Regions from separate parts of the Bacillus sp. JJ864 genome, predicted to be linked through region 2. Evidence: riboswitches for the same ligand, from Rfam matches in the RefSeq annotation. Region 2 holds a riboswitch; each other region holds the start of a gene.
What was found. A riboswitch is a leader RNA that binds a small molecule or an ion and turns the genes downstream of it on or off. The one in region 2 is predicted to bind lysine.

Region 1 (3,291 bases), on a different contig from region 2:
GCTCAATTTTTGCCATAAATGATTCATGAAGTGATTCGACACCTTTTACTAAATGAAGGCGGTCGATTACGACAGATACTTTAATTTCCGATGTACTTACCATTTTAATGTGAATATCTTCTTCTTGTAATGTGGAGAACATTTTCGCAGCGACACCTGGATTAGATACCATACCTGATCCAACGATGGATACTTTTGCTAAATGGCTTTCATACTCTACAGATTCATATTGCATTGATTCACGATTTTCTTCTAAAACCGCTAATGTTTCTTTTAAGTCATTTGAATGAATAGAGAAGGATAAATGTACAGTTCCTTCATTTGTAATACTTTGAATAATAATATCTACATTAATATGAGCGCTTGCTAATGTAGAGAAGACTGCGGAAAGTTTTCCTGGTTGTAAGCCTTTCATTGTTACACGTGTAATATTATCTTCAAATGCAATGCCTTTTACGATTGATTGTTGTTCCATGTTACATTCTCCCCTTACGATTGTTCCGTTTTCTTGTTCCATGCTTGAACGAACTTCTAACATAACGTTATGATTTTTGGCGAATTCGACTGCTCGTGGATGAAGTACACCAGCACCTAGATTTGCAAGTTCTAACATTTCATCATAGGAAATTTCATTTAATTTGTAAGCGTCTTTTACAACGCGTGGATCAGTTGTGTAAACGCCTGTTACATCTGTATAAATATCACATTTTTTTGCCTGTAATGCTGCAGCTAATGCAACTGCAGTTGTATCAGAACCGCCGCGACCAAGTGTTGTAATTTCTTGTTCTGCGCTTAATCCTTGGAAACCGGCTGCAACGACAATCGTTCCTTTTTGTATATAAGATTGAATTCGCTCTGTATTTATGTCGGTAATTCTAGCGCTGCCATGTATGGATTCTGTTGTAATCCCAGCTTGCCAGCCTGTAAGTGAAATTGCCTCGTACCCTTTCGTTTGCAAAGCCATTGTTAATAAAGAAATTGAAATTTGCTCACCTGTTGTAAGTAACATGTCCATTTCACGTTTACTAGGTTGATCTGTAATACTAGCAGCTAAAGATACGAGTTCATCTGTACTATGTCCCATTGCAGAAACGACTGCTACAATTCCGTGTCCTCTTTCATACTCTTCAATGATTAAATCGGCAACATGTTGAATCCGGTCGATATTTCCGACAGATGTACCACCAAATTTTTGAACAATAATTTCCATGATAAGAGCCCTCTTTCAAGTTAATATAGATAATTAAATTAGGAAAAATGTTGTTACACATAAGATGGGAAATATAGATCCCTCTCATTCCTGTAAGTTACCGAAAGCAAATAAAAAACACCATCTCAAATAGGTGAGGATGGTGCTGTTACAGGAAAAAAGGAAACAGAAAACGGAGCTAATAAAAAAACCGCCAAAAAAGAAGATAATCATTAAAAATATGATTTCTCTTTTTTGTAGATAGCTCTTCATGTATACACCGCCGCTGTATACATGACAGTTCTGTTTCTATTCGAAAACAGTCCCAATGTATATGTTCAGAGGCACATATACATTTCGGCAACTTTTCCTTTCCTCTAAATTCACTGACAATCTCTGTGTCTCCTATAGAATACTCATAAAAGTTGCGACCTCTATCTCACGTCATTAGGCGAGAGTAATTGGTTGTATGAAGTTGTTTGTAACATTTGTTTCATAGTAATCAAAATGTCGAGAGAAATCAAGTAGGTTATAATTATTTTGAAAATTTAAACTATTTTAGAAAAAAATAAAAATGGTATAAAATGTGGTTAAAAGAAGTAGTTCTAACAATATTTTACACATGGATTGAATGGAGGGGTGGGAGTGAAAATACAAAAACCTATTTATGTAAAAACGGAAATTGAAACAACAATGGATGAACTTTGGAAGTATACACAAGATCCAAAGATACATACGGAATGGGATGCCCGGTTTACAGAAATATCGTATTTAGAGAAGAACCAAGACGAACCACAGCGTTTTTTATATAAAACAAAAATTGGTTTCGGACTTGAAATTGCTGGAGCAGGAGAATCAATAGGAGAATTACAAAAAGAAGGCGGGGAACGCATTTCGTCACTGAAATTTTGGACAGATAGTAAACTTTCGTTAATTTCGGTAGGGAGAGGCTATTGGAAGTATACACCGAATGAGAATAAGGTTCGCTTTGAAACGCAGTTTGGAGGTATAGGAAGATTTATAGATTCATATATATTTCGTCCGTTATTAGGGTGGGCAACAGCTTGGAGTTTTGATGCCTTGAAATTGTGGTTAGAAAAAGGATTTCATCCGCGTTTATTATTAAAAAGAGCTATTACATATCATCTCATTTGCCTTTTGCTATCTTTTGTGTGGATCTATCAAGGTCTTATTCCAAAAATTTTATATACTCATCCAGAAGAGGTACAGATGCTTTCCAAGCTTATTGGTTCAGAAAATGATGCTGCCGCAATGATTAAAATGGTTGGATTTTTGGAAATTGTGTTTGGGGTGATCTGGTTGTTACCTTTCCAAAAACAGAAATTATTTTTTCTTCATGCTTTCATAATATTAATATTGACAGTTGCGGCGGGATTTACAAATATCGCTAGTTTTATGCAACCTTTTAATCCGATTACGTTAAACATCATATTAATTGGATTCTCAATAATCGGTTATATGAATAGTAATGATTTACCGCAAGCGAGGAATTGTAAGAGAAGTAGAAAGGAGTAGAAAATTGTCTTCCATTTACGAAACATTATTAGGAGAATCCTATCATCGGTTACATCCAAAATTACAAAAACGGTATGCGATTACAGAAGAACTTGGTTTTACAGGAGAAGGGAAAATGGATGAAATTACAGAAGGTTCTGCTGCTGTAAGAATGTTTTTAAAAGTAGCAGCAAAATTCCGGATGTTCTTTTCAGAAAGAGGGACAGAAGTACCATTTATTATCCAAAATAAAGCAGAGAAAGACAGGGAAGGAGAGACATTTGTAAGATGGAATCGGATGTTTTTGTTCGGTGAAAAAAAGCGTTATTTTCATGCTGTCATGTATTTGAATGATAAACAAAATGAAATTGTCGATTATTTTGGTGAACCACATTTGCTTGTATCGACGCTTGCGTTTCATGTTGATTCAAAAGGAGCAATGCATATTTCATCTAAAAAACAATGGTTCTACTTATGCGGAATGAAGATTCCGTTGCCAAAGTTTTTATATGGGCAGGCAAAGATTGTAGAAAGTTATGATGATGAATTAGAGTGTTATCGGATACATGTACAAGTACAAAATCCAT
Region 2 (3,291 bases):
TTCCCGAAAAATAATTCCAAAGGGCGCGAAGTTGTAAAAATGATATGTATAGGAAACATAACGCGGTGGTTCCTTTTCCAATCAAGTTAGGAATATAGTAGGAAAGAAAGCCGCCTACTAAAGTTAAACGTATATACATACCGAAGTAATCGTTAGTACGTACAAAGGATAAACTATACAAATATAAAAAAGGAGATCGTTTTTTATATAGGATCCGTTCCATCCAAGTAGTAAGCCATTTTCTTTGTTTTACTTGCTGTTTGATTTGCGGTACATCTGTAAAGAAATGAACAAATTGATAAAAGCGCATGTCCATTTTTTCTTCTTGCTCTATTAAGTATTCCCAATGAATGTACCCTTTTTGTTTGTTCATCGTATATAAAAATAAGAGCGCTATGACAAGGAGTATACTTCCTACAATCATAATGGAAGTGAATTGAAACATTGTATATGTAATGGCTGCATTGCAGAATATCCGAATAAGTAACCAGTATGAAGCGAATTCTGTATTTCTAAATGTCCAATGTATGTACATGTTCCACCACTTTATAAAAGCAAGGATGACAAAAGCTCCGCCTAAAAAAGAGGTTTTCTGTCTTTACATGTACACAAAAAAGCAAGTTACCTTTTAGGCAACTTGCTCGTTTTGTTTCTTTTTCTTTTCATCACGTTTCATTAATGGATAGAAAGCAAATCCGACGACAAATAATCCGATGCCAAGCAGGAATGTTTTCATATCAGAAGATCCTGTTTTAATTACCCATAGTGCGTAAATTAGTGCAATCGCTGCAATAATTCCATCCATGATACGAGAAACTTTTTGATTTTCGTATGTTTCACCTGTCATCACGAGTTTAAGTTGGAAGATTGGTGAAACGAGATATGGAATTAAGTAGGCCAGCGTTGAAACGGTAATAACAAATGTATAGGCTTGGGCAATTGACCCGGATAGTGTTGAGAATAGGAACACTTGTGACATAATATTTGTTATACGAAGCGAATGAATCGGGCTTCCTTTTTTATTTGTTTTTGAAAAGAAAGAGGGGAAGAACCCTTCTTTTGCTGCTTGATACGGTACTTCTGAGCTTAATAAAACCCAGCCAAGAATAGAACCAAATAAAGAAGTAAGTGCAAGCAGCGCCATTAATTTTCCGCCGCCATGCCCCATTGCTGCAGATAGTGCATCTGCTAATGGTCGTTCAGATGCTTGCAGTTTATCGATATGAAGAACGCCCATTGTTAAGATTGTAATTCCTAAGTAAATTCCAACTGTTAACAATAAACCAGCAACAGTTGCGTGTTTTACTGTTTTTGGTGAAACAGCACGGTTTGATAGTAAGACAGCTGACTCGATGCCGATAAAGGCCCAAAGTGTTGTTAAGGCAGCTAAGTTTACTTGTGATAATAGTCCGTGTGAAATGCCTTCTTTATCAATAATCGGTGTATACCATTGTCCAAGTTTAGATGCTTGGAAGGCAAATAACGTTACAACGATGAAGAGAAGGAATCCTGTTACTTTCGTTGTAGTTGCTAGGAAGTTTAGTTTCCCAGCACCGCTTATGCCGTTCGTTAAAATGAGATGTGTTCCCCACAGTAAAAGGGTACAAATGGAGAACGTAATCAGTTTTCCAACTTCAATGTCAAACGTTCCGACTGAAAATAATACACGTGTATCTTTCATAATTGGGAAAAAGAGCGATAAATAACCAGCAAATGATGTAATGATCGCTACGTTACTTGCCCAGTTTGCAACCCAGTAGCCCCATACGATGCTAAAACCCGCCATTTTTTTTGTTTTTTGTGAAGAAAAGAGTGCATAAGCATGACTTTGCGGGCCTGTTGTTAAATCAGGACGACGAATTGCTAAATTACCGAAAACAAGTGCTAGCATTAACACGCCAAACCCTGTTGTTAACCAAGCTAATGTAACACCAAGAGGGCTAGCTGTTTGTGCTAATGTACTCGGAACCATGAAAATACCAGCTCCGACCATATTTCCAACTACAAATGCAGTGAGTACCCAAAAGCCCCATTTTTTTTGTTGCATAGAAATTACCTCCAAAATTAGTATAACCAAGTCAAGCGAGGAGATATGTATGTGTTTGAAGTTCCAAACAAAACAAAAAAGCGCGTATATGTTCACGCGCTTCTCAATCTTATTAAGAAACCCACGGACATATCTCTCGATAGCTCTCCACAAGCAAAAAGCTTGTGACAGTCCTACACTTATTCAATGCAGACCCAGCAAGAAAGCGTTGTGGATACTTCTCGCTTCGGCAATTATTCCTTTTTGATTTGTTCAGCGATGCCACACATCTCCCAAATCATACTATTAATAATTGCAACCTCTACCTCACCGAGATACGAATGAGGATTTATATATAAAGTTAACATTAACAAGGGTAACAAATGGATTTTTATTCGTCAATGCAAATGAATATAATCGGATGATTGTGAGAATAGAGTATGTTTAAAATAATGAAACAACTTCTGGATTTGTATCATACAATATGTATATAAAAGAAGGGAAGAGTGCAATTTTTATTATGGAGAGCACTTTATTTCCCCAGAACTTTGAGGCAGGGATAAGCTGATGGAGAGATGGTTTAAGAGAAACTGCTTTATATGTGGAAAGGAAATGGATACTTGTGAAAAAACGGATCCAATAGAGGAGTTAAAAAAACAAAATGAAGAACTCGCGGCCTCTTTAGAACAATGTATGAGGTTACTCTATAATATACAAAGGAATGTAAGTAAAAAAACAGAAAAGAGTGCATTGCCTTCTTTTTTTTCATTAGGAGATAAGATAGAAATATTTGACGGGGAAATAAGTATAGAAGGTATCTTTATTGAGTGTACAAATGAATGGTTATATTGGATTAACGTAGATTATGATTTAACCATTAGTCATATAAACAGTGTAAAACATATTATAAAAAAAGAGTCTATTCAAAAAGGGGGAATATAGCTCTTTTTGATATAGACTCAGTATTTTATTGTGAGAGGGTTAAACAATTTTATAAGAAATTAGGAAATTTTACGAACGCTAATTGTATTTAAACTTGTAACGTTGATATTTGCGTGGCTATCAACCCAAACTAAGAAGTTGTTGTTGTCTACGCGGATGAAAACACCTCTGCCGTCAATTTCACGTCCTGCTGAAAATACGCGAATTTTGTCGCCCTCTACTAAACCATTTAATGTGATTGCCATGTGACCGCCTCCTCTCTATCAGAAGTTAATATATATATATGAAAACGATAGAGAGTGTGTGCGAGAGAAATGTAGTGC
Region 3 (3,291 bases), on a different contig from region 2:
ACAAATTCCTTTACACGTATGCGATCGTTTCCGATAATATTTTCAAACGATTCCCTCTCAACAACAACATGAGATTTTCCATTTTTCACAAACACAACTGCTGGTCGACGAATGCGATTGTAATTGTTTGCCATCGAATAGCCATATGCCCCTGTACAAGAGATAGCTAAGAGATCACACGAAACAACTTTCGGGAGCGCTATATCCCAAATGAGCATATCCCCGCTTTCGCAACACTTCCCTGCAATGGAAACAACCTCTTCAGCAGATTCATTCGCTCGGTTTGCTAGTAATGCTTCGTAACGCGCTCCGTAAAGTGCCGGTCGAAGGTTATCTGTCATGCCACCATCAACTGATACATATTTCCGAATGCCTGGAATATCTTTAATCGCTCCCACTGTATACAAAGTTGTTCCTGCATCACCAACAATACTACGACCTGGCTCTACCCAAATTTCTGGAAGTGGATATTCACATGCTGTAAATTGCTCGCGTACCGCATCTGTCACAGCTTGCACATATTCGCCAAGAGCAAGCGGTGTATCCCCTTCCGTATAACGAATTCCAAAACCACCGCCGACATTTAATACGGGTGCTACATAATCCATTTCTTTTCTCACTAATTCTAGAAATTTGTGAAGCACTTCAATTGCACGAACAAATCCTGCAGTTTCAAAAATTTGTGATCCTATATGAGAATGAATTCCTAGCACATTGTAATTTGATTTTTCTAATGCACTTTTCATTGCTTGTAATGCATGCCCTGTTGAAATACCAAAACCAAACTTAGAATCATCTTGACCCGTTGTAATATATTCATGCGTATGCGCTTCTACTCCTGGAGTCACACGAAGCAGAACACTGGCAACTTTTCCGTATTCTTTCGCCAAATCATGTAATATTTCTAGTTCTAAAAAATTATCTACAACGAAACACCCAATATTAGCTTCTAGCGCCATTCTCAGCTCTTCTTCTGTTTTATTATTGCCATGAAAATGGATACGTTCAGCTGAAAATCCTGCTTGCAATGCCGTATATAACTCTCCGCTAGACACAACATCCAGCGACATATTTTCTTCCGCAGCTAATCGGCACATTTCCATGCACAAGAACGCTTTGCTTGCATATGCTACTTGATAAGAGAACCCACTCTCTCTAAAAGCACGATGAAATGCACGACATTTCTCACGAATTGCTGCTTCATCATATACATAAAGAGGTGTACCATATGTCGCTGTAAGTTCAGTAGCATCGCATCCCCCAATTTCTAAATGTCCTTGCTCGTTAATGCGGCTTGTGCCGTGTAAATACATGTGAATTCCTCCCTTTTTTCTCAAAACCATCTATTACATCCCTTAGTTGTTCATATTATCCCTAATTAGGTAAACAAAAAACGCGCGGAACAATGTTCACACGCGTTTCTTATTAGAAAAATATAGGATGAAAAAATAAACTTGTGTTATTTTCTCAAATAAGAAACCGCATCAAACATCTCCTAATAGCTCTCCATAAGTCAAAAACTTATGACAGTACTACATTTATTTAATGCAGTCCCAATATATGAATAAGTGGGTATTCATATATTTCGGCGAAAATCCCTTTCAGACTATAATCATGAATACCACTTTATTTCCTATAGCTTACTTTTGATTATCGCGGCCTCTACCCTTGAGTGTAGATGAGGTAAGTCTATTTAATTTTCAAGCACCTTTTTATTGCTATTAACAATAGCAAATGAGTAATTTATTTGTCAAATACTTTTTTAAATTGGTTTACGACAATTTATTTTTGTATTATCTGGTAAGCGCTTTACACCTATATTCTTCACAGTCCATTCACCATCATCATTTTCAAAGGTAATTATTACTTTTTCAAACGGCGGGAGTTTTTCCCCTCCTATCCCTGGTTCATATTTAATTATTTCAATAGAAGCACGGAACAAATATGTACCGCTGTACATTTTTTTCATGCTAACGATTTTCGGACATTCATATGGCTTTTGTTTTCCATAATACTTTTGAATCGCTTCATTTATTCTCGGAAACAGCACCGAATAAAGTGCATCTTCTAATAATAACGGTTCATGTTCAGCCAAAAAAGGAGCTGGATTTCCAAGTAAAATGAAGCAGCTTACTATAAAACAACATATTTTCTTCATAGTACTCCTCCACTTTTCCATCGATGACATTATTTTATCCATCTTCCCTTTTTCTACCCAATTATGAGAAAAGCATCCACAAATTCACTATGTTTTTATATAATAGTACACATAGCAAAAAAACATAGAAATATGTAACCGGTTATATACAGAAACGAACGGTTACTTGTAGGTAGTAGGAGGAGCCCAATATGATGCAACGCTTGTTTCCAAAAATACGATTCGCTCTCATAGCAGTCGTCCTATTATGGATCAAAACATATATTGTATACAAATTAGCTTTTGATATGAAGATCAATAACGCTTTCGAACAAATCATGTTGTTCTTTAATCCATTAGCTTCATTATTATTATTTTTCGGTTTCGCTTTATTAGCAACAAAATATCGAAATCGTATCATTATTAGTATTAGTATGGTGTTATCATTTATTTTATTTGGCAACGCCATGTTTTATGGATTTTACAATGACTTTGTAACATTCCCAGTATTATTTCAAACGAATAACATGGCTGATTTAGGAACGAGTATAAAAGAACTATTTACATATAAAACACTTCTTTTATTTGCAGATACCATTATTTTAGCCATATTATCTCGGAAATTCCCTAGTTTTTGTGACACAACTCCTTTATCGAGAAAAGAAAAACAAACCTTTTTTAGTGGTGTAACAGCAGCATTAGCCTTGCAAATGATTATTTCAGTTATTTATAAACCACAACTCTTTTCACATTCATTTGATCGCCAAACAGTTGTGAAAAATCTTGGCTTATATACATATCATATTTATGATATTGCGCTGCAATCGAAATCGTCTGCTCAGCGTGCCTTCGCAAGTGGTGATACCTTTTCTGAAATTGATAACTATGTGAAAACAAAAGATAGACAAGCAAATAAAGAATTGTTCGGCGTGGCAAAAGGAAAAAATGTTATTTTAATCTCCATGGAATCTACGCAAAGTTTTGTCATCAATCAAAAAATAAATGGAAAAGAAATTACACCATTTTTAAATGACTTCATTAAAGAAAGCTATTATTTCAATAACTTTTATCATCAAACTGGACAAGGGAAAACATCAGACGCCGAATTTATTATTGAAAACTCTTTATATCCGCTTGATCGCGGCTCTGTTTTC

Region 1: another riboswitch for lysine. It lies ahead of V7024_RS23450 (aspartate kinase); the one in region 2 lies ahead of V7024_RS16195 (amino acid permease).
Region 3: another riboswitch for lysine. It lies ahead of lysA (diaminopimelate decarboxylase); the one in region 2 lies ahead of V7024_RS16195 (amino acid permease).

What each region holds. Positions count from the first base shown of each region.
Region 1 covers NZ_JBALLY010000223.1:5,551-8,841, reverse strand. Annotated here, with positions in the region: gene V7024_RS23450 (aspartate kinase) at 1-1,210, opposite strand, end outside; lysine riboswitch at 1,444-1,634, opposite strand; gene V7024_RS23445 (DoxX-like family protein) at 1,835-2,725, shown strand; gene V7024_RS23440 (DUF4166 domain-containing protein) at 2,730-3,291, shown strand, end outside.
Region 2 covers NZ_JBALLY010000100.1:14,874-18,164, forward strand. Annotated here, with positions in the region: gene V7024_RS16190 (ABC transporter permease) at 1-562, opposite strand, end outside; gene V7024_RS16195 (amino acid permease) at 629-2,047, opposite strand; lysine riboswitch at 2,180-2,359, opposite strand; gene V7024_RS16200 (hypothetical protein) at 2,639-2,968, shown strand; gene V7024_RS16205 (hypothetical protein) at 3,028-3,213, opposite strand.
Region 3 covers NZ_JBALLY010000135.1:24,327-27,617, forward strand. Annotated here, with positions in the region: gene lysA (diaminopimelate decarboxylase) at 1-1,313, opposite strand, end outside; lysine riboswitch at 1,492-1,673, opposite strand; gene V7024_RS19135 (DUF3888 domain-containing protein) at 1,763-2,158, opposite strand; gene V7024_RS19140 (LTA synthase family protein) at 2,350-3,291, shown strand, end outside.